3 regions of the Pectobacterium sp. 1950-15 genome follow, and region 1 is predicted to be linked to each of the others. Evidence: predicted binding sites of a transcription regulator. Region 1 holds the regulator's gene; each other region holds the start of a gene.
The links. Region 1 encodes PurR, which represses purine synthesis genes. Its sites were predicted from a motif close to CANGCAAACGTTTGCNTG; they were not measured.
Positions count from the first base shown of each region.

Region 1 (7,778 bases):
GCAGTGCGTGGTGGTGATCGAACCGCTAACGGAATAACGGTGCCTGTCGTTTGATTCATCAATGAGCGGATTCGTTAATCACCCATGCTGAACACTCAGGTTGGAGGAATAAATAGCCTCTGACCTGTGAACAAGACGACAATGCTAATTGGGTGATAGTCGCTACGGAGAATATTGTAGTTTGAACCAAACACAAGAGAAGATAAAAAAGAAGAATACATGGAGAAGCGAGATAATGGTGCGTTCAATTGGACTCGAACCAACGACCCCCACCATGTCAAGGTGGTGCTCTAACCAACTGAGCTATGAACGCATTGAGATACCGGGCTGCCTGTCTGACAGCGAGGCGAATAGTAGCGAGCGAGGGGAAAGCTGGCAAGAGGAAAAATGCAATTTTGTGCTCTTGCCAGCGCGATTGCTGGGGTTGTATCCATTCCGTCGCTTTTTTCGACGATACCGCCTCACGCCACAGGGTATAACGCAGGGTAAAATGTTATCTAGCGAGCGGCCCGCGCTAAAATCTGTGCAGCAGGCTGACGCTGAAGAAAACGGATCCGCGTCACCATCATCACTGCCGCTGCTGTCAGGCCAATGATGAAGCCACACCAGAAACCCGCAGGCCCCATGCGTGGCACGATGATATCCGTCAACGCCAGCAGGTAGCCGCTCGGTAACCCCAGCACCCAGTACGCGGTGAACGTAATATAGAAAATTGACCGGGTATCTTTATAGCCGCGCAATACGCCACTGCCGATGGCCTGAACGGCATCGGAGATTTGATAAACGGCAGCCAACAGCATGAGCTGAGAAGCCATTGCCACCACCAGCGGATCCTGATTGTAGAGCAGGGCGATAGGCTCGCGCAGCAGCGTGGTGAAAATGGCTGTACAGCTGGCTAAGGCCACGCCGGCCATAATGCCGGTATGGGCGGCAATGCGGGCGTTCTCAACTGAACCTTCGCCTAAGCGATGCCCGACTCGAATGGTGGTGGCAACGCCAACCGAGAGCGGAAGGACGAACATCAGCGAACTGAAGTTCAGGGCAATCTGGTGACCAGCCACATCGACGACGCCTAGCGGTAATACCAACAGTGCCACCACGGCAAACAAGGTGACCTCGAAAAGCAGTGCCAGTGCGATAGGTAAACCAAGACCAAACAAACGCTTTAATACGGAAAAATCCGGGCGGAATGTAGGACGATGCCGGCGGATATCGCGTAGCCAGGAAGCGTGTCGGGTATAGAACATCATCAACAGCATCATGATCCAGTAAACTGACGCGGTCGCGACGCCGCAGCCTACGCCGCCCAGTTCGGGCATGCCAAATTTACCGTGGATAAAGATATAGTTGATCGGGATATTGATTAATAACCCGATGAATCCAATCATCATGCCGGGGTAGGTTTTGGACAACCCTTCGCACTGGCAGCGCAAAACCTGATAGAACAAATAGCCAGGTACGCCCCACAGCAGCGCATGCAGGTAGCCAATCGCCTTCGCGGCCAGTTCAGGTGAATCGTCGCTCATCAGATTGATAGCATATTCCCCCTGATACAGCGCCAGCATCGTAAATACAGAAATAATGGCGGCCAGGAAAAAGGATTGTCGCACCTGATGCGAGATGCGATCGCGTCGGCCGGAACCGTTGAGCTGTGCGACAACGGGCGTCAGCGCCAACAGCAGACCGTGACCAAAAAGAATGGCGGGTAGCCAGATAGAGGTCCCTACGGCGACAGCGGCCATATCGGTGGCGCTATAAGCGCCTGCCATGATGGTGTCAACGACACCCATCGACGTTTGAGACACTTGCGCAATAATGACAGGAACAGCAAGCGCCGATAATTTACGCGCTTCTGTCAGATACTGTTGCACGGATACCTTCCTTGAATGACTTAATTTTGCTAGCGGGATGAATAGTCTGGATATGAAAAACGTCAAGAATAAAACGAGAACGTTATTGTAACGACTTAATAAAAGTAAACCAGCTTGAAAGAGAATATATTCTTTTTGTTACGCTGCGGTTTCGATAATGTCTGACGCACCGTATTCCGGTTTGGTTTTCCGCGGAATATCGGGCACACTGCACAACGTCATTTCTTTGTTTTTAAGAGGCAAACCGCATGTTTACCGGTATTGTTCAGGGCACCGCGCCGGTGGTGTCGATTGAAGAAAAATCCAATTTCCGCACGCACGTTGTCCAACTCCCGCCTGACCTGCTGCCTGGACTTGTGCCCGGTGCCTCGGTGGCGCACAACGGCTGTTGCCTGACAGTAACTGCCATTGATGGCGATCGTGTCAGCTTCGATCTCATGAAAGAAACGCTGCGACTAACGAATCTGGGCGATATTCATGAAGGCGATGTTGTGAATATTGAACGTGCCGCGAAATTCGGTGACGAGATTGGTGGACACGTCATGTCGGGCCACATCATGTGTACGGCGGAAGTGGTGAAGATTCAGGTTTCAGAGAATAACCATCAGATTTGGTTCCGTCTGGCAGACGAAGCGCTGATGAAATACGTGCTGCATAAAGGCTTCGTCGGGATTGATGGCATCAGCCTGACGGTAGGGGAAGTGACCCGCGGACGTTTCTGCGTACATTTAATTCCCGAAACGCTGAACCGCACTACGCTAGGGCAGAAACGTCTGGGCAATCGCATCAATATTGAAATCGATCCGCAGACACAGGCCGTAGTGGATACGGTCGAGCGCGTGTTGGCGAGTAAGCAGGCGAGTGACCTGGGCAAAGAAGAGTAGTTTTCGCGTTGCCTGTACTTGTAAACCGGACGAATAGCCTCGTCCGGTTTTTCTTTTCTGTCAGCGTGAAACGCGTAATCCACCCTCGATCCCATTCAGGCTGAACACGACTTGCCAGAGCTGGAGCGTTCTTGCTCTGAAAGCGCCGGCACAAAGGTTGAGATAGTAGCTGAACATCCGGCGGAAACGGACAGGGTAGCGTGTAGAAAGCTGTGGCCAGCTTTGCTGAAAGCGCGTATGCCACGCCATTAATGTGCGATCGTAATCGGCCCCGAAATTGTGCCAGTCCTCCATCACCATGTAAGGCTCACTCGCCTTCGCAATGTGCTGTATGGAGGGGATGCAGCCGTTGGGGAAGATGTATTTATGAATCCAGGGATCGACATGCGGATCGGTCTTATTGGCCCCGATGGTATGTAGCAGAAACAGCCCGTTAGGCTTTAGGTTACGCCGTACGACGCGAAAATAGCGGTCATAGTTGCGCGGCCCGACGTGTTCAAACATGCCAACCGATACCACGCGGTCAAATTGCCGATCGAGATCGCGGTAATCCTGTCGTTCAATGGTGACGTTCAGATTCTGACAGCGCTGCTGTGCCAGCACTTGCTGCTCTTTGGAAATGGTGATGCCATAAACCGAAACGCCGTAGTGACGCGCCGCGAACTCGGCAAGCCCACCCCAGCCGCAGCCGATATCCAGCAGCGTCATCTCCGATGTGAGCTGGAGCTTTTCGCAGATCATGGCGAGTTTATCTTCCTGCGCCTGTTCCAGCGTTTGTGCCTGTTTCCAATAAGCGCAGGAATATTGCATATAAGGATCCAGCATCAGGGTAAAGAGGTCATTACCTAAGTCGTAATGGGCTTTACCGACAACCTGAGCACGCCTGCGGGATTGCAAATTCGTGACGCGGGAGAGGGCGACCCTCGTGAGATCGTGCAGGCGACGGGGTAATTTAGCCTCCAGCCCCGCCCGCAGGACGCGATGGGAAAACATATCCAGCCGTTCACACTCCCACCAGCTATCCATGTAACTTTCTCCCAGTCCCAGCGATCCCTCGCGCATAACGCGTTTAAAAAAATCGGGATGGGTCACGCGGATGTCAAAAGGGCGGGGGCCGTTGATGGTGATATCCGCTGCATCCAACATGTCTTGCACGATGTGGAACCAGGGCGCGATATCGTCATCCCATTCTTCTGTATAAGGTAAACCCATCATGTCTCCTTAACTTTATGTAAAAGTATCGTAAAACATACTGGACAGCACTTATCGCAGCCGACGTATCGACTATCACCAGAGAAAATGAAACGCGGTATTAAATTTAGAACTACTTCAGCCAGCATACAAGGGAATTGGCTGAAGCAGGGAGGGAAAGCAGACAGGAATAAGAAAATTGTCTGTACAGAATTTGTGGCTAGCGGCGATAGTCGAGGTAAGGGCCGTCTGCGACCGAGCGGCGCTCAATCAGCGTCGGGTGTACTTCGATGACGTGCGCATCTTCCCGCTTACTGGTAATACGATCCAGCAACATCGCAAAGGCGGACTGCCCCAGACGCTCTTTCGGCTGATGGATGGTGGTCAACGCAGGCGTAAAGAAACGCGCGTGGCGCACATTGTCATAACCGATCACCGAAATATCTTGCGGCACGCGCAGACCCAGTTCGTCTGCCGCACAGATGGCGCCCATCGCCATAATGTCGCCACCGCAGAATACGGCCGTTGGCCGCTGTTTCTGCGCGAGAATTTGATGCATGGCTTTATAACCGGATTCCGGCTCAAAATCGCCCTGAACAACCCACTCTTCACGCACGGTGATATCGGCTTCTTTCAGCGCTTTTAAAAAGCCGAGGTAGCGTCCGCTGCCGGTGTTACGTTCTTGAATACCGGGAATGGCACCAATATCCCGATGGCCGCGTTCGATCAGGTAGCGGCCTGCCATATAACCGCCTTCAAAGGCGTTATCGATAATCGTATCGGTAAAATCGCTGTGCATCTGGCCCCAGTCCATCACGACCATTGGGATGCTGCGATAATCTTCCAGCATAGCCAACAGCTCAGGTGGATATTCGGCGCACATTACCAGCAGGCCGTCGACGCGTTTTTGCGCCAGCATGGAGAGATAAGCGCGCTGTTTACCGATGTCGTTATGCGAATTACACAGTACCAGCGTGTAGCCTTTGGCATAGCAGCTGTTTTCGACGGCTTCGATGATCTCAGCGAAATAGGGGGCTTCGCTGGATGTGGCCAGCAAACCGATTGATTTGGTGTGATTAACTTTGAGGCTGCGGGCGACGGCGCTGGGCGAATAGTGCAACTCTTTGATTGCCGCCCTGACGGCTGCCTTAGTCTCTTCGGCGACGAAACGTGTTTTATTGATCACGTGCGATACGGTTGTGGTAGAAACGCCAGCACGCTTTGCCACATCTTTAATCGTTGCCATCTAAAAATGACTCCTGAACTTACCTGTTACAGACGTAAGTATATTGTTAATCGTTTGCCTACGTTTAATGTTCTTCTTCTAAGCTAAAAAACAGGATTTCAGAAGGAGAATGCCGAATGTTATACCGAAGGGATCTGGGTTGACGTTTTTCGACTGATACGCAGCGCTTTCATAAACAGCGGATTGTGTCCGATTTATCATGAAAGGGAAAGGGCTAATTTATACTATTAGTGATGCATTCGTCCGAGATTTTTCACTGGAATTATGAAAGAATCGTAATAACCCTATTATTTGTAGATTTAATTGCCTAAATGGGTTCGGCTGTGAATGGCGGTGTCTTTTTTCAGATGACGCTTTCAGGTGAAATTTTCAGCTAAATTTATTCGCTAATAAGGAGTGGTTTATGGATACAGATCTGAAGATGTCTTTGCTGACAACCGTTGGCTCGTTGGCTGTCATCATCGCGTTTAGTTTTATTGCGGTGCTGAACTAACCGAACGGTGTCTTTGCACCGGTGAGGTATTCGGACACGTTTATGCTGCATAAACGTGTCCGAGTCGCTGTTCTTCACATCGTTTTTCTTTACTACGTACAACCTGTCTTTTAACGAATTGTCTGCGGTGTGACCACGCGACGCGCGCCAACGTAGTGTTCCTGCCAATAATCTTCACTCAGCTTGCTGATTCGAATATCTGAACCTGTACGCGGAGACTGGATAAATTTCCCTTCTCCCAGATAAACCCCGACGTGATCGGCCGCGCCACGATTATTGATGCGGAAGAACACCAGATCGCCGCTTTCCAGTTCGCTCTTTTTAATCGGAGCGGCATCACGTAGGTGATACATTTCGTTAGCAGTGCGTGGAATTTGGATCTTAACGACATCTTTATACGCATAATAGACCAGTCCACTGCAGTCGAATCCGGTAAAAGGAGATGAGCCGCCCCAGTGGTAAGGCTTGCCTATTTGGCTCATCAGCTTATTCATTGCTGTCGTTTTGGCATGTTGATAACGTTTTTTATGCGCTGCGCTCAGTGCCATTCCTTTTTCAGTGGGCGCTGGATTTTTATCCGTTTTTCCCTTGAGCGCGGTTTTCTTCAGCCCGGTTTTGACTCTGGCCTGTGCCGTTGTCTGTTTATCTTCTTCAGGCTTCAGCTTTTTGAGATTTTTTTTCACTAGCGCGGGCGTGCTACTTTGCGTCCGGGACGGCTTTTTTTCTGTTGATTTGTTCGCGCTGCGGGGTTTGGTTTTGGTGCTAGCTGCGGTAGGTTCTGGTTTTTTGCTTTTGATCGGTGTTGGTGATTTGGCATTACCCTTTGTCTGACGGCTTTTCTTATTGGTTTCTTCAGCGGTGCTTTTCTTCGGCGCTGAATGCGGGGTATGCGGCGCAGCCTGAACGACATTCAGGGATAGATTGCTGAAAAATAATATAAAAAGAGTAATAAACAAGCGCATAATAAAAGTGACCGAACATAATCCTTAACTCGCTCAATCCGCACAGTATTCCTGAAAACGGCGGCATAAAAAAGTGGGCATGGCCGCTTTATTCATACAGAATAGTGAAAAAACGTTAATAGTTGTTTTTTTGATTGATTTATCAACGCTTTCTGGTGTTGATTTCATCAAGGGCGAATAACTTGCAGGGAAAATACCCTTACAAAAAATGGCGTTTTTTTGTGGCTAGTGGCATCGGTACAATATCACTGAGTCAATGTCGCTGTCGTAGTATCTCTGACGGCGGCTCATGGCTAGCGTTTTGGGCGTTAGCCATCCTATAAGATTTAAGGAAGCAAGAAGATGACGACACCGACAATTGAAAAAATTCAGCGCCAAATTGCTGAAAACCCGATTCTGCTGTACATGAAAGGCTCCCCGAAATTGCCAAGCTGCGGTTTTTCCGCACAAACGGTTCAGGCGTTGTCTGCATGCGGCGAGCGTTTTGCGTATGTTGATATTTTACAGAACCCGGATATTCGCGCTGAGCTGCCAAAATACGCGAACTGGCCGACATTCCCGCAGCTGTGGGTTGACGGTGAGCTGATTGGCGGTTGTGATATCGTGGTTGAAATGTTTCAGCGTGGCGAACTGCAACCGCTGATCAAAGAAACGGCCGACAAATACAAAGCGCAGCAGGCCGATCAAGAGTAATGCTTTCTTTTGACGTAATGACGATGCCAAATGTTGTTACGATGCGAGCGTAAATCCTTCCAGCGGGTGCCTTATGGCACCCGTTTTTTGATCTCTGGCTTTCCCGTTTTTTCAGTCTTCAGCTGACGCGTCTTCCAGCGAATTTTCTTCCAGCGCAATCGGCCACCCACCCAGACGTTTCCAGCGGTTAACCAGCTCACAGAACAGCAATGCTGTCTGATTGGTATCATACAGCGCGGAGTGTGCCTGGCTGGAGTCAAACGCAATACCCGCAGTAATACAGGCTTTAGCAAGGACGGTTTGGCCTAACACCAGCCCGCTGAGTGCCGCGGTATCGAAGGTGGCGAAAGGGTGGAATGGGTTGCGTTTTAGGCTACAGCGCTCCGCTGCCGCCATCATGAAACTGTGATCGAAGGTGGCATTATGCGCCACGATAAT
Region 1 is NZ_JBBBQR010000004.1:146,936-154,713, reverse strand. It holds gene uca (urea carboxylase) at 1-37, shown strand, start outside; tRNA gene WCT94_RS06465 (tRNA-Val) at 237-313, opposite strand; gene WCT94_RS06460 (MATE family efflux transporter) at 498-1,871, opposite strand; gene WCT94_RS06455 (riboflavin synthase subunit alpha) at 2,120-2,755, shown strand; gene cfa (cyclopropane fatty acyl phospholipid synthase) at 2,816-3,967, opposite strand; gene purR (HTH-type transcriptional repressor PurR) at 4,167-5,192, opposite strand; gene cydH (cytochrome bd-I oxidase subunit CydH) at 5,596-5,685, shown strand; gene WCT94_RS06435 (C40 family peptidase) at 5,796-6,647, opposite strand; gene WCT94_RS06430 (Grx4 family monothiol glutaredoxin) at 6,990-7,340, shown strand; gene rnt (ribonuclease T) at 7,452-7,778, opposite strand, start outside.

Region 2 (7,778 bases), on a different contig from region 1:
CTGTTGATGGCGCTGGTCGTGTCCGCGCTTGTGATTAACTGGGCGATGATCAGTCTGGCGCACCTGAAGTTCCGTGCGCAAAAAGACAAAGAAGGTGCGGTGACCAAGTTTAAGGCGCTGTTTTACCCGCTGGGTAACTACCTCTGCCTGCTGTTCCTGGCTGGTATACTGGTCATCATGTTCCTGACACCGGGCATTCAGATTTCCGTTCTGCTGATTCCAGTCTGGCTGGTGATTCTGGGCGTGGGTTACTTCATCAAAAAGAAAAACCAGGCGAATTAAGTCGTTACAGCGTTTACCCCGTCCTTTTCCATGGCCGACTCTGTCGGCCATTATTTTTCCTACCAACCCACAACAAACATCACACCAACGCACCGTATATCGTCAAAATCGCGACCACAACCACCAGCACCAGCGTCACCTTTTTAGCCAGCGTCACGGCGGCTTTCGGTGTCTCTACGGGCTCAATGTGGGGTTCACGCGCGAGAGAAAATTGGGCCAACTGCGTTAACACCCAATATTGCGAGCTGCGAAAATCTCCCAGCGAGGCGAACCAGGCGGGCAGCGCCTTTTCGCCATGCCCCAGCAAAGCGTAAGCGGCACCGGCCAAACGCGCAGGAATCCAGTCAAGCCAATGCAGCAAGCTATCAACACCAGACTGCGCGCGCTCCAGCGGAGTATGGTGGCGAGCAAGCCAGGTCTGTCTGGCGCGCAAAAATGCATATCCCATCAGCGCAATCGGCCCGTATGGCCCGGCTGCGATGAACCAGAACAGCGGGGCTAAATAAAAGCGGAAATTGATCCACAGCAGCGCGTTTTGCAGCTCTTTCAACTGCTCGCTTTCGCTCGTGCCAACGGGCAGACCGTGAATCAACGCCAGTTCTGCCGCCATTTCCCGACTGGCATCCGCCTCACCGCGCTGCGCGGCCTGCAAATAGCGCCGATAGTGCTGACGAATTTCACCCGCGCCAACGCACATCAGGCTGATAACAATCCACAACAGAAGAGAAATCAGGCCGAACAAAATGCCGCTGGTGAGCCATAGCAGCCCCGCCACGATGCCCATGCTGCACAATGTCAGGAACAGCGTTTGAAATAAAGACGGGGATGAAACGTGCCGGAACACGGCTTCAAGTCGATGATCGATCTGCCAGTGCTCCCCCTGTTTGAACAAGCGCTCCCAGGCCAACGTAAGCAACAGTGTAAACAGCGTCATTAATCTAGGCTCCCTTTGTTCTCTGTTCAGTTTTCTTGTAGCTGACGATGATAGCCATCCCAGTCAAATGCCGGGCCGGGATCGGTTTTACGGCCCGGAGCGATGTCGCTGTGTCCGGTAATTCGCGATAAAGTGATGGGGTAAACCCGCATTAATAGGCGTGTAATCGCCACCAGAGAGTGATATTGCTCCATGGTAAAAGGCAGCGTATCCGTCCCTTCCAACTCAATGCCAATAGAGAAATCGTTACAGCGTTCGCGACCTTCAAACACCGACACTCCGGCATGCCAGGCACGCTGATCGAACGACACATACTGCGTAATTTGCCCGTCGCGGCGAATCAGGCAGTGTGCCGCAACGCGTAAATGAGAAATATCAGCGAAATAGGGATGCGCGGTGGGATCCAACGTCGCCGTAAATAGTTGATCAATATAGGGGCCGCCAAACTCGCCGGGCGGCAGACTGATATTGTGGATCACCAGTAAGGAAGGCACCTCATTATTCGGACGGCCATCATAATGTGCTGAAGGCGTGTGTGTAATGTCGGATAACCAGCCATTTTCCAAAAGCATCGGCGATAACCTCGCATCGTGTCGTTTGCCGGCTGAATCAGGCGAAAAATCAATTTCAGGAGTAAAAACAACGTCAGTGTAAAAACAATTGTAGCCAAAAGTCCTTGTATCCAAGATACCATGTTTCGCGCCATCCTATCTATCCAACCGGATATCAATAGGTTTTACCATTCGTTTTGTGATGTTACCTTCGCTTTCCTGTCTGCATCCTCTCCTAACACCCTTTTCGTCAGGTGAAATCCCCAACACCATAATGTGATTAAAATCACATTACAAATGTAATAGCGCAATAAAAGGCAATCGTTTTCGTGCATTGCGTCTATTTTTACTTAAAATGCATGACAAAATTATCTTCTGATTTTTTTAGATATTACCAAAACTTATTCCGCGCTCTTACGCACGACGTAAATAACGTCTAACACAATGGTACTTAACATGAAGAAAACTTTCGCAGCAGGCGCTTTGCTCGCACTGTCATGCTCAATGCCTGTTCTTGCCGACAGCAATAAAGCCGAATACCTCTCCGACTGGTGGCATCAGAGCATTAACGTCGTCGGCAGCGCCCACACACGTTTTGGACCGCAACTGAACAGTACGACCTATCTGGAATACGAAGCGTTTGCGCGTAAAGACTGGTTCGATTTCTACGGCTACGCCGATGCGCCAAAGTTCTTTGGTGGCGATCCCGCTAGCCGCGGTATTTGGGACAAAGGCTCTCCGCTGTTTGTCGAGATCGAACCACGCTTCTCCATTGATAAACTGACAGGAGCTGACCTGAGCTTTGGTCCGTTTAAAGAGTGGTACATCGCCAATAACGTTATTTACGATCAGGGTCGCAACAGCGGTTCACGCCAGAGCACCTGGTACATGGGCTTAGGCACCGATATTGATACCGGCACCGACCTGTCTCTGTCACTGAACGGCTATGCCAAATACCAATGGCAAAACTACGGCGCCGCTAATGAAAACGAGTGGGACGGCTACCGCGTAAAAGTGAAATACTCTTACCCACTTGGATCAATGCTGGGCGGCAACGTCTCGTATATCAGCTTCACCAATTTCGATTTTGGCTCAGAGCTGCGTGATAAATCGAATGCAAGCCGCACCAACAATTCCATTGCCTCCAGCCATATTCTGGCGCTGGGCTACGACCACTGGCACTACTCTTTCGTCGCACGTTATTTCCATAACGGCGGTCAATGGGCTGATGGCGCAGAACTCAATTTCGGCAAAGGCCCGTTTGAAGTGAAATCTACTGGCTGGGGATACTATCTGGTCGTCGGTTATAACTTCTAAAACCGCATGTCCCTTTCCGGTGGCCACGGATGTTCGCCGGAAGGTTAATAACAGTAACAGTTTGAATTGTAATAATTATTCATTCTGGATGTCCTGATATAAACAAGGTAGCATAGACATCCGAATCCCCCTTCGGAGTTTTGTCATGTCAACGCGTCGCTACAGTCAGGAACAACGCCAACAAGCCTTGCTTGCTCGTATTGCACAAGATATCCCCGCCAGTGTGCAACTGGCATTGCGTGAAGATTTAGGTGGCATCGTCGATGCTAATCAAGACATTACCGCGCTTCTGTTACCCGACAACGAGACCGTCAGCGCACGCATTATCACGCGTGAAGCGGGCATATTCTGCGGTGCGCGTTGGCTTGAAGAAGTCTTTTCTCAATTGGGCAACACGACAACGATCGTCTGGCACGTCGCCGATGGCGATGCCATCACCCCCAACCAAGCGCTATGTGACATCACGGGGCCGGCCAAACAGCTTCTGACCGGCGAACGCACGGCGCTGAATTTCCTGCAAACGCTGTCAGGCGTCGCAACGGAAGTCAGCCGCTATGTCGCGGTATTGCAGGGAACGCGCACTCGGCTGCTGGATACACGTAAAACGTTGCCAGGACTGCGAACCGCACTGAAATACGCCGTATCATGCGGCGGTGGAGATAACCATCGGCTCGGCCTATCCGATGCTTTCCTGATCAAGGAAAACCATATCATCGCCGCTGGCTCAATCAAAAATGCGGTCGAAAAAGCACAGTCTCTGCGCAGTGATGTTCCGGTAGAGGTTGAGGTCGAATCACTGGATGAATTACAGCAGGCGCTGGACGCAGGTGCCGATATCATCATGCTGGATAATTTCAGTCTGGATAACATCCGGGAAGCCGTTAACACCACACAAGGCCGCGCACTGCTGGAGATATCCGGTAATGTCACCCTCGACACGCTGCGTGGCTATGCGGAAACCGGCGTGGACTATATCTCGGTGGGGGCGCTCACCAAGCACGTACAAGCGCTGGATTTATCCATGCGTTTTATCTAAGCGTTTTTTTCTTTCCGACGAGGTGCCCTCTCGCACCTCGTTCTCGTTTATTTATCTCATATTTCCCCATAACACCGTCACGATACGATCTTCCTGCCCTGCGCAAATGTTCTGCCCTGATAGCAAGAAAATTGCGCCTCTGCTCGCAAAAAATTTTTCAACGCTCTGCAAATATCTAAAAACATGTCGTAGCGCTTTCCTATTTTCATTTCCTCCGCTAGCCAGCCTTCACACCCTTTTCTATGCTGCCAGCCGTCCGTATGTATTTATGCGCCACCCTATTTATGCGCCACAACAGGGAAATCAACATGACCACACAACAAGGATTCACACTGATTGAACTGATGATCGTCATTGCGATCGTCGCCATCCTCAGCGCCATTGGCGTTCCCGCCTATCAAGGCTATCTGCAAAAAGCGGCGCTGACGGACATGCTGCAAACCATGGTGTCTTATAAAACACCGGTCGATCTCTGCGGTCTGGAAAATGCCGCCTTTACCGCCTGTAGCGCAGGTAATCAGGGGATTCCAGGCAGTAAATCTTCACGCTATGTCAGCGCCGTTAGCGTCGCCCAAGGGGTAATTACGCTGACCGGACAATCCACTCTGCAAGGGCTACGCGTTATTCTGACGCCAATGTGGGATAGCGAAACCGGCGCCTCACGCTGGACGAAAAACTGTGCCACAGATAACGGCGCAGAGAGCCTGCAAGCCGCTTGTCAGGACGTTTTCCGTTTCGATAATACGGCAGGTTAATCATGACAGACTCCTCCTCCGCCTCCGAGCATACGCTCAGCGAACTACAGACACTGTGCCGACGTTATCAGGCATTATTGCTTAGTCTTGATGAACAAACGCTGTCGGTCGCCGTCACGACATCCCCTTCGGCAGAGATGATTGCCGCGCTGCGTTTTGCCAGCAATCGCCGCATTATGGTGGAGCAATGGCCGCAGGCCAGAATGGAACAGCAGCTTAACCCCGTGAACGCCGTTGCCGAACCCGCAGAAACCTACCATGCCAGCACGTATCACAACAGCACCGGGCAACAGGATCATGACGACGACTCCCCCGTTGCACAATTTATCCATCAAACGCTGCGTCTCGCCGTTCAGCGTCGTGCCTCTGATATCCACTTTGAGCCCTTACCAGACAGCTATCGCGTGCGGCTGCGCATTGATGGCGTGCTACAGGCCATATCCGCCCCGCCTTCCGAGCTGACAAACCGTATTACCGCGCGGCTGAAAATCATGGGCAAGTTGAACATCGCCGAACGACGATTGCCGCAAGACGGCCAGTTCAGCCTGATGCTGGATCAACAAGCCTACTCGTTGCGCATCGCTACGCTCCCTGTGCAGCAGGGAGAAAAAGTCGTGTTGCGTATTTTGCAAACGCACCAGCAGGAACTGGTGCTAGATAAACTCGGGCTTACCGCAAGAGCATTACAGCAGGTGATTAACGTGCTGAGTGCTTCACAGGGGATGCTGTTAGTTACGGGCCCGACAGGCAGTGGAAAAACCGTCACGCTTTACAGCGCGATACGCTGGCTGAACGAATGCAGCCGCAATATCTGTAGCGTAGAGGATCCCATCGAGATCCCCTTGCCGGGCATCAACCAAACGGCAATCAATCCCAAAGCTGAACTGGGATTTGGCCGAGTCTTACGTGCGCTGCTGCGGCAGGATCCAGACGTCATCATGATCGGCGAAATACGCGATGCCGAAACCGCAGAAATTGCGGTCAAAGCCGCGCAAACCGGCCATCTGGTCATGTCCACGTTGCACACCAACTCTGCCGTCGAAACGCTGACTCGCCTCAATCATCTGGGTATCCCCGGTTATCTGTTAGCCGCAGCACTAAAACTCATCATCGCACAACGCCTTGTGCGGCGGTTATGCCCACACTGTAAGGCGCCGGGAGAACCACTGCTTTCGCTGCCAAACGACGTATGGCAAGGGCCACTACACCATTGGCAAGCCCGCGGCTGTAGCCACTGTTTCTCTGGCTACTATGGCCGCGTCGCGCTCTATGAATTACTGCCTATCACGCCAGATTTTCAGGCAGCGCTAGCGGGCAACGCCAGCGCAGGGGAATTATCTGCGCTGTCTCGCCACTCAGGTTTCCCAACGTTGTTGGCTGCGGGTATTGAGCTGGTCAACGACGGTCTGACCTCACTCGCTGAAGTCTATCGTGTTGTGGGCGATGAACACGCCATGAATCAGGAGGCACAATGAGGCTAGCGCGCTTATATCACTGGCAGGCGATTACGTCAGAGGGCGATTTTGTCGACGGAGAACTCATTAGCACACAACGCCAGCACGCCTACGCCAGCCTGATTGCCCAGGGCTACCAGCCGGTCATCGTAAAGGCTGGCCATTATCTGTCGCTCCGCTATTGGAAACGCGAGCAGCTAGGCGAATTAATCAAACAGCTTGCTGCCCTGCTACACGCTGGATTGCCGCTGCTGGAAGCATTAAAACTGATATCGGAACAACATGAGCGCCCCGGCTGGCGCTGCGTATTACGGGATGTCCGTACCCGTGTTGCTCAGGGAAATTCGTTCTCTGAGGCGTTACAGGAATACCCGCATATCTTTCCCGTTCTGTATCGTTCCCTCATTGCTGTCGGCGAGTTGACCGGGAAGTTAGACGCGTGCTGCCTACAGTTGGCACAACAGCAAGAAAAACAGTCCAGACTGCAACAGAAAGTCATCAAAGCACTACGCTATCCCTGCTTTGTTTTGGCAATCGCAGTACTGGTCAGCATGATGATGTTGACGCTGGTTCTGCCCGAATTTGCGACGCTCTATTCCTCATTTGATACACCGTTACCGTGGTTTACTCGGCAATTGCTTTATCTGGCAGAGGTCATCACGGGCTACGGATTAATTGGATTGCTGTCTCTTAGTGGTCTGATAGCGGGATATGTCCGTTTAAGGCAGAAAAGGCCCTTATGGAAAACCAGAGAGCAAGAATGGCTACTGAAGCTTCCCATCGTCTCCAGCCTGTTACGCGGTAAGTCGCTGAACCAGATATTCACGATTCTGTCTATGACGCAACAGGCCGGTTTGACGCTGCCTGAAGGGCTCGATGCCGCCGCGACAATCCGTCACCCGCTTTATCAGAATGCGATTCAACAGATACAGACACAGCTGCATCAGGGCACATCGCTCTACCATGCCACACAGCATCACACCACGCTGTTCCCTGCGCCCTGTTCGCAGTTGATTCGGGTTGGGGAAGAAACCGGAGCGCTGGATGCGATCTTTACACAGCTGGCAGAATGGCATGAAAGACGAGTACAACAGCAGGCCGACATGCTGACCCAAACGCTGGAACCGCTGCTGATGATGGTTGTTGGAGGAATGGTTGGGGCGCTGGTGGTTGGCATGTATTTGCCTATCTTCCAGTTGGGAAACGTATTGGCCGGAGCCTGAACCGACCAATACAGCACCAAAAAGCGACAAGCTACACCGTACCCGCCACCGTTAGCGGCAGAAAGACGGCGCGAAACTGCAGCAGCTATCCGTTGAAAATACGGTTTTCCTGCTCGGCCACGCGAATAAACGTTGTACGCTTCGTTAACTCTTTCAAACGGGATGCACCGACATAAGTACAGGCCGAACGCAGGCCGCCAAGAATATCGCGGACGGTATTGTCCAC
Region 2 is NZ_JBBBQR010000023.1:37,790-45,567, reverse strand. It holds gene WCT94_RS19265 (amino acid permease) at 1-282, shown strand, start outside; gene ampE (beta-lactamase regulator AmpE) at 362-1,216, opposite strand; gene ampD (1,6-anhydro-N-acetylmuramyl-L-alanine amidase AmpD) at 1,243-1,788, opposite strand; gene WCT94_RS19250 (nucleoside-specific channel-forming protein Tsx) at 2,224-3,084, shown strand; gene nadC (carboxylating nicotinate-nucleotide diphosphorylase) at 3,230-4,120, shown strand; gene ppdD (prepilin peptidase-dependent pilin) at 4,429-4,875, shown strand; gene gspE (type II secretion system protein GspE) at 4,878-6,350, shown strand; gene hofC (protein transport protein HofC) at 6,347-7,552, shown strand; gene WCT94_RS19225 (GMP reductase) at 7,638-7,778, opposite strand, start outside.
Region 2: the regulator PurR is predicted to act here: its motif matches at 2,082-2,099, upstream of WCT94_RS19250 (nucleoside-specific channel-forming protein Tsx).

Region 3 (7,778 bases), on a different contig from region 1:
TAGTACGCCAGCACGTCGCGAACGGTGAAGAAATTGTTGAGCGACTTTGACATCTTCTCGCGGTCAACCATCACCATGCCGGAGTGCATCCAGTAATTCACATACGAGCCATCGTGTGCACAGCTGGACTGCGCGATCTCGTTTTCGTGGTGCGGGAACATCAAATCGGAACCGCCGCCGTGGATATCAAAATGCGTGCCCAGCTGTTTGCAGTTCATGGCAGAACATTCGATATGCCAGCCAGGGCGCCCTTCTCCCCACGGAGAAGACCAGTGCGGTTCACCCGGCTTGGACATTTTCCACAATACGAAGTCCATCGGGTTACGCTTCACTTCGGTAATTTCAACGCGCGCACCAGCCTGCAATTGCTCCAGATCCTGACGAGACAGCACACCATAGCCCGGCGCGGTATCAACGGAGAACATCACATCGCCATTACTCGCAACATAAGCGTGGCGACGGGCAATCAGCGTTTCTACCATTTCGATGATATCGGCAATATGGTGCGTCGCACGCGGCTCGGCATCCGGGCGCAGAATATTCAACGCATCAAAATCGGCGTGCATCTCTGCAATCATACGGGTCGTCAGTTGGTCGCTAGTTTCCCCGTTTTCGGCCGCACGTTTGATAATTTTGTCGTCAATATCGGTGACATTACGCACGTATTTCAGTGAATATCCCAGATACCGCAAATACCGCGCCACCACATCAAACGCCACGAAAGTACGCCCGTGACCGATATGACACAGGTCATAAACGGTGATGCCACACACATACATTCCCACCTGACCGGCGTGGATGGGTTTAAATTCCTCTTTTTGGCGACTCAGCGTATTAAAAATCTTTAGCATCAGGGCGTTCCAGTGTTTTTATAAAAAATGGTTTTCACAAAAAAATGGTTTCAAAGAAATGGTTTTCACAAACGCACGACATTCGACACAATGTTCAAAAAGTATAGCGTTCACACGATAGGTCAATCACAGACGCGGCTAGCGTCAGTAACATCAATGCGTTCAGGGTTGATACCCAACGGCGTATTGAAACCTGAACCCTACTGTATTGCAAGGTTAATAAGAAAAGGGAAAGGTAGGAAAGGATAAAAATGAAATGGCCCGGAAAATCCGGGCCATTTCACACAATCGACGTGCTGGCGAAAAAACACTCAGCGCAAGCGTGGATTCGACATCACAGAGTATTTTCCGCTGCCGAGAAAAGCAATCGCGATACCCGCAAAGAAGAACACCGCAGCACCTTCAACTGCCCATGCGCCGGTTTTTTCCAGAGAAAGGAAGTCACCAGAATGCACCAGCAATGCAGCAACAAGCATGGTGAAAGAGAAGATCAGCGCGGCAGGCCGCGTCAAGATGCCGAGTATCATCATGATCGGAATGATCACTTCCCCGATATAAACACCGTAGCCTACAAACGCAGGGAGCCCAGCATTAGTCAGCATTCCTTCAATAAAACCAATGCCACCGTGTAGTTTGTGCCAACCGTGGAACAGCATCAACACGCTGAAAGATACGCGCAAAAACAGTTTGCCAAAATCCGGTTTGTCTAATAAACGATTAACACTATCCAGAATACCCAGCATAGTTCACCTATCTCTTTAGAGTTATTTATGAGGAATAAGAATTACTCTCAGATTAATCTGAGCGGAAAAAAAAGAACACGTTGATTACGCAAAACATTGATCTGGGGCAATAAAAATCTTATTCAAATTAATTAACTATTATCTTATATTTTGATCAATTTATTTGTTTTTAAAAGTCCCTATTGCCTGATTAACGCCTTATTGCGCACTATTCTTCAGCGCACATATTATTTGACGCCTACCAAAATCAGAGTAGTAAACCTTTTTATACGATTTTCTCATCCATCAAACCGCCAATAGCGGTGCAGTAAGCGCGAAGTACTGACTCAATCGACCAGTTATGCTATAACAGCGCTCTTGCTGTTCACCGCCTTTTGTGAACAGCACTCTTAATCACTAAGGCTATCTAGGGTTCATTATTATGATTACGCTTCATACCAACCACGGCGATATCGTTATTAATACGTTTGCAGACAAGGCGCCGGTTACCGTAGAAAATTTCCTGAACTACTGCCGCAGCGGTTTTTATGACAACACGATTTTCCACCGTGTGATTAATGGTTTCATGATCCAGGGCGGCGGCTTCGCTCCCGGTATGGATCAAAAAGAAACCAACGCGACAATCAAAAATGAAGCCAACAACGGCCTGAAAAACGCGCGTGGCACGCTGGCAATGGCTCGTACTAACGATCCGCATTCTGCCACTGCCCAGTTCTTTATCAACGTTGTTGATAACGATTTCCTGAACTTCCGTTCAGAGCGTGCTGATGGCTGGGGCTACTGCGTTTTCGCTGAAGTCACCGAAGGTATGGACGTCGTTGATAAAATCAAAGGCGTAGCTACTGGCCGCAGCGGCATGCATCAGGACGTACCGAAAGAAGACGTGGTAATTACCCACGTAACGGTCAGCGAATAATCCGACCTGCATGGCAACGCTGTTCATTGCCGATCTGCATTTAAGTATTCATGAACCGGCGATTACCGCCGGTTTTCTGCGTTTTTTACGCCATGATGCGATTCATGCCGATGCGCTGTACATTCTTGGCGATCTGTTCGATGCCTGGATTGGTGACGACGATCCCCAGCCATTGCATGCGACTGTCGCCGAGGAACTGTATGCCTTACATCAGCGCGGCATTCCCTGCTATTTCGTGCACGGCAACCGTGATTTCCTGATCGGTAAGCGTTTCGCCAAACAAAGTGGGATGACGCTGCTGCCAACGGAAACAGTGCTCGATCTCTACGGCCAGAAGATCCTTATTCTGCATGGCGATACGCTGTGTACCGACGATCATCACTACCAGCAATTCCGTCGCCGGGTCCACAACCCGTTCATTCAGCGACTCTTTCTGCTATTACCGCTGTCATCACGCGTGAAAATCGCGGCGAAGATGCGTGCGACCAGCCAGCAGGAAAACCAGAAAAAATCGCAGCAGATTATGGATGTTAATCACGATGCCGTGCTTGAACGCCTCCGGCATTATCAGGTGAAGACGATGATCCATGGCCACACACACCGCCCCGCCATTCATCAGGTCAATCTCGGCGAATCTTATGGCCGTCGCGCTGTTCTGGGTGCCTGGCATAAAGAAGGGTCGATGATTAAGGTCACGCCACAAAATATCGAACTGATTTCCTTCCCATTTTAATGCGTTTCCAGCCATTGACTTAACGGCCTCTCACCTCATTCCCCCAGTATTTCCGCATACGCAACCGTTTTCCTCGCCATAATGGCGTGATATGCTCTACGCCCTCAACGTCAGACCCTCCCTGTCTGGCCGACGCGAACGCGTCACGAACACGTACAATTACAGGTACAACAACAGGAGCGTTACAGGCATGTCATCCAACGTTGCCCCGGCTAAAATTGCCATCGTCATGGGTTCAAAGAGTGACTGGGCCACCATGCAGTTTGCTGCGGAAATCCTCACCACGCTGAACATTCCTTTTCATACCGAAGTCGTTTCCGCACACCGGACGCCGGATAAGCTGTTCAGCTTTGCAGAACAAGCGGCACAGAATGGTTTTGATGTGATTATCGCTGGCGCAGGCGGTGCAGCACACCTGCCGGGGATGCTGGCAGCGAAAACGCTGGTTCCCGTGCTTGGCGTGCCGGTACAAAGCTCAACGCTGAGCGGTGTAGACAGCCTGTATTCTATCGTCCAAATGCCTCGTGGTATTCCAGTCGGCACGTTGGCCATTGGCAAAGCGGGCGCAGCGAATGCGGCTCTGCTGGCCGCACAAATTCTCGCCCTGCACGATCGTGGCATCGCCACTCGACTGGCAAACTGGCGTCAGGCGCAAACCGATGATGTACTCTCTCATCCCGATCCGCGGGAGGAGGCATGAAACCGGTCTGTGTATTAGGCAATGGTCAGTTGGGCAGAATGCTGCGTCAGGCTGGCGAACCATTAGGGATCGCCGTTTATCCCGTGGGGCTGGATGCTGAACCGGAATCGGTACCGTTTCATAACAGCGTGATTACCGCCGAGATCGAGCGCTGGCCGGAAACCGCCCTCACTCGTGAATTGGCCGAGCACACCGCGTTTGCGAACCGCGATATTTTCCCCCGTCTGGCCGATCGCCTGACACAAAAACAGCTGCTGGACTCGCTGAATCTGGCGACTGCGCCCTGGCAATTGCTGGCCAGCGCCGATGAATGGCCACACGTCTTCGCCTCATTGGGTGAATTGGCTATCGTTAAACGCCGTGTTGGTGGTTACGACGGTCGCGGACAATGGCGCTTGCGCGACGGCGAACAGCAGACGCTGCCCACGGACTGCTACGGCGAATGCATCGTTGAGCAAGGCATTAATTTTTCTGGCGAAGTCTCGCTGGTTGGCGCTCGCAATACGCACGGCAAATGTGTGTTCTACCCGCTCACCCACAACCTGCATCAGGATGGCATTCTGCGCACCAGCGTAGCCTTCCCTCAGCCTGACCCGCACCTGCAACAACAGGCAGAGCAGATGTTGTCCGCGATTATGAATGCGCTGGGCTATGTGGGCGTGATGGCGATGGAATGCTTTATCGTCGGCGACCACCTGCTCATTAACGAACTGGCTCCACGCGTACACAATAGCGGACACTGGACGCAAAATGGCGCATCGATCAGCCAGTTTGAACTGCATCTGCGCGCTATTCTCGACCTGCCGCTGCCGGTACCGGTCGTCGAAACGCCTTCGGTGATGGTCAACCTGATTGGCACCGACGTGAATGTCGACTGGCTGACGCTGCCGCTGGTACATCTGCACTGGTACGAGAAAGAGGTTCGTCCCGGCCGCAAAGTTGGACACCTCAATCTACCGTCCTCGGATACCGCACAGTTGCAACGCACGCTGCAATCGCTGGCGCCTCTCTTACCCGAGGAGTACCACAGCGGTCTGGCGTGGGCAGAAGAAAAACTCAGCGCCTGACAGGTCAGCGCTCATTAATCCGGCAGGTTATCGCCTGTCGGATAACCGTCTATTAATACCCCTCTATTAATGACAACGCGATTCGATACGTTTGCAGGAAGCACGCTCGCGATACTGCATCGTCAAAAAGAGAAAAACCATCATTCCGCGTGACATCAGTAAAATTGCGTTTATTATTTCTACTGCCCTTTATTTTATTTACTGTTCATTTTTTATCACTCGGTAATTAAATAAAGTATCAATAACGAGCCGTTAAAAATATTTAAAATAAAGTATCAAGATTGATATTTTAATTTGCGCGAAAATTTATTAAAATATTTCCCGTCAATTCATTTCTGTGATCGCCTCAATATTATTCGCTGACCACCACGATATAGAATGCCGCCACAAAACAGTATTGACCTACTGACATAATTAGCAACATGTCTCGTTCGTTTTTTAAACTCTGTAACGGCAACTTGCCGATACTGTAATTTTTATACCCCACATCATGTGGTAATCCCCTTACAACGGGGTATTAATGTGTTCACCGAGGAGAAATCAGTATATGAGCACAATTCAAGATAGCAGCCAGGTGTTAGAACAGACTTCAGGATGGCGTAAAAGCGATACCGTCTGGATGCTGGGCCTCTATGGCACAGCCATCGGCGCTGGCGTGTTATTCTTACCTATCAACGCGGGTATTGGTGGTTTAATTCCGTTAATTATCATGGCGCTGATTGCTTTCCCGATGACATATTATTCTCACCGTGCTTTATGCCGTTTTGTATTATCCGGCAAAAACGGTGGCGAAGATATTACCGAAGTTGTTGAAGAACATTTCGGTGTTGGTGCGGGTAAATTAATCACTTTGCTTTATTTTTTCGCTATTTATCCGATCCTGTTAGTTTATAGCGTCGCCATCACCAATACGGTAGATAGCTTTATTACTCACCAATTGCATTTACCTTCTCCGCCGCGTGCCGTGCTGTCATTAATATTGATTCTCGGGCTAATGTTTATTGTTCGCTTCGGTGAAGCAATGATCGTTAAGGCAATGAGCATTCTGGTTTATCCTTTTGTTGCCGTGCTGATGTTGCTGGCGCTTTATTTAATTCCGAACTGGAATACCTCTGTTTTTGAAAACATTTCTCTGAGTTCCAGCGTCACGGGCAACGGTCTGTTGGCGACATTATGGCTGGCTATTCCGGTGATGGTTTTCTCCTTTAACCACTCGCCGATCATCTCCTCCTTTGCCGTTGCCAAACGTAAAGAGTATGGCGATGACGCAGAGAAAAAATGCTCACGCATTCTGTCTTACAGCCACATCATGATGGTCCTGACCGTTATGTTCTTCGTCTTCAGCTGCGTACTGAGCCTTTCTCCAGTTGAGTTGATGGAAGCGAAAACACAGAACATTTCCATTCTGTCCTATCTGGCGAACCACTTTAACAACCCGGTCATTGGTTATATGGCTCCGGTTATTGCCACCATCGCGATCTCTAAATCGTTCCTGGGCCACTATCTGGGTGCGGGCGAAGGTTTTAACGGCATGATCGTGAAATCCCTGCGCAGCAGAGGCAAAACCATTTCCCATACCAAATTGAACCGCTTCACTGCGCTGTTCATGCTGATCACGACCTGGATTGTCGCGACGCTGAACCCAAGCATTCTGGGCATGATTGAAACGTTGGGCGGCCCGATCATCGCGTGTCTGCTGTTCCTGATGCCGATGTATGCTATTCAGAAAGTCCCTGCAATGAAGAAATACAGCGGCCACATCAGTAACGTCTTCGTCACCCTGATGGGACTGATCGCTATTTCCGCCATCGTTTACAGCCTGCGCGATCTGCTGTAAGCCCCCGACACTAATTTAACGCCGATACGTTATTTTTAGTCATACCCTAAATAATTCGAGTTGCAGGAAGGCGGCGACCACATGAATCCCCAGGAGCTTACACAAGTAAGTGACTGGGGTGAGTGGGGAAGCCAACGCACATGCGGCTTGAAGTATGACGGGTATGCGGCGTTTTTTTTAAGGAAATCGCTATGGTCAGCGTATTTGATATCTTCAAAATCGGCATCGGTCCGTCCAGTTCTCACACCGTCGGCCCAATGAAAGCGGGCAAAATGTTCACCGACGATCTGGTGAACCGCGCGCTTATCTCATCGGTGACATCCATCGTCGTTGATATTTACGGCTCGCTCTCCCTGACGGGAAAAGGTCACCACACCGATATCGCTATCATTATGGGGCTAGCCGGTAACCTGCCAGATAGCGTAAACATCGATAGCATTCCGGCGTTTATTCAACAGGTGAAAGACACTCAGCGGTTACCGATACTCAACGGTCAATATGAGGTCAGCTTCCCGCTGGAAACGTCTCTGCGTTTCCAACCGGAGAACCTGCCGCTGCATGAAAACGGCATGACCATTCGCGCCTATAGCGGACAAGAGCAGGTTTATAGCAAAACGTATTACTCCATCGGGGGCGGATTCGTCGTCGATCAGGAAAACTTCGGCAAACCCAATCTGGCAGAAGAAAGCGCACCCTACCCGTTCTTTTCTGCCCAGAAGCTGCTGCAACATTGTCACGATCACTGCCTGTCGTTATCCGCTATCGTCCTGAAAAACGAGATTGCGATGCATGGCCGGGAAGCACTTGAGCACTATTTTGCCGACGTGTGGAAAACCATGCAGGATTGTATGCATCGCGGCATGAATACGGAAGGTGTGTTGCCCGGCCCGTTACGCGTTCCCCGCCGGGCATCAGCGCTGCATCGCCTGCT
Region 3 is NZ_JBBBQR010000020.1:61,699-69,476, reverse strand. It holds gene cysS (cysteine--tRNA ligase) at 1-851, opposite strand, end outside; gene WCT94_RS18485 (DoxX family protein) at 1,163-1,594, opposite strand; gene ppiB (peptidylprolyl isomerase B) at 2,016-2,510, shown strand; gene lpxH (UDP-2,3-diacylglucosamine diphosphatase) at 2,521-3,243, shown strand; gene purE (5-(carboxyamino)imidazole ribonucleotide mutase) at 3,434-3,943, shown strand; gene purK (5-(carboxyamino)imidazole ribonucleotide synthase) at 3,940-5,010, shown strand; gene WCT94_RS18460 (HAAAP family serine/threonine permease) at 5,558-6,847, shown strand; gene WCT94_RS18455 (L-serine ammonia-lyase) at 7,039-7,778, shown strand, end outside.
Region 3: the regulator PurR is predicted to act here: its motif matches at 3,301-3,318, upstream of purE (5-(carboxyamino)imidazole ribonucleotide mutase).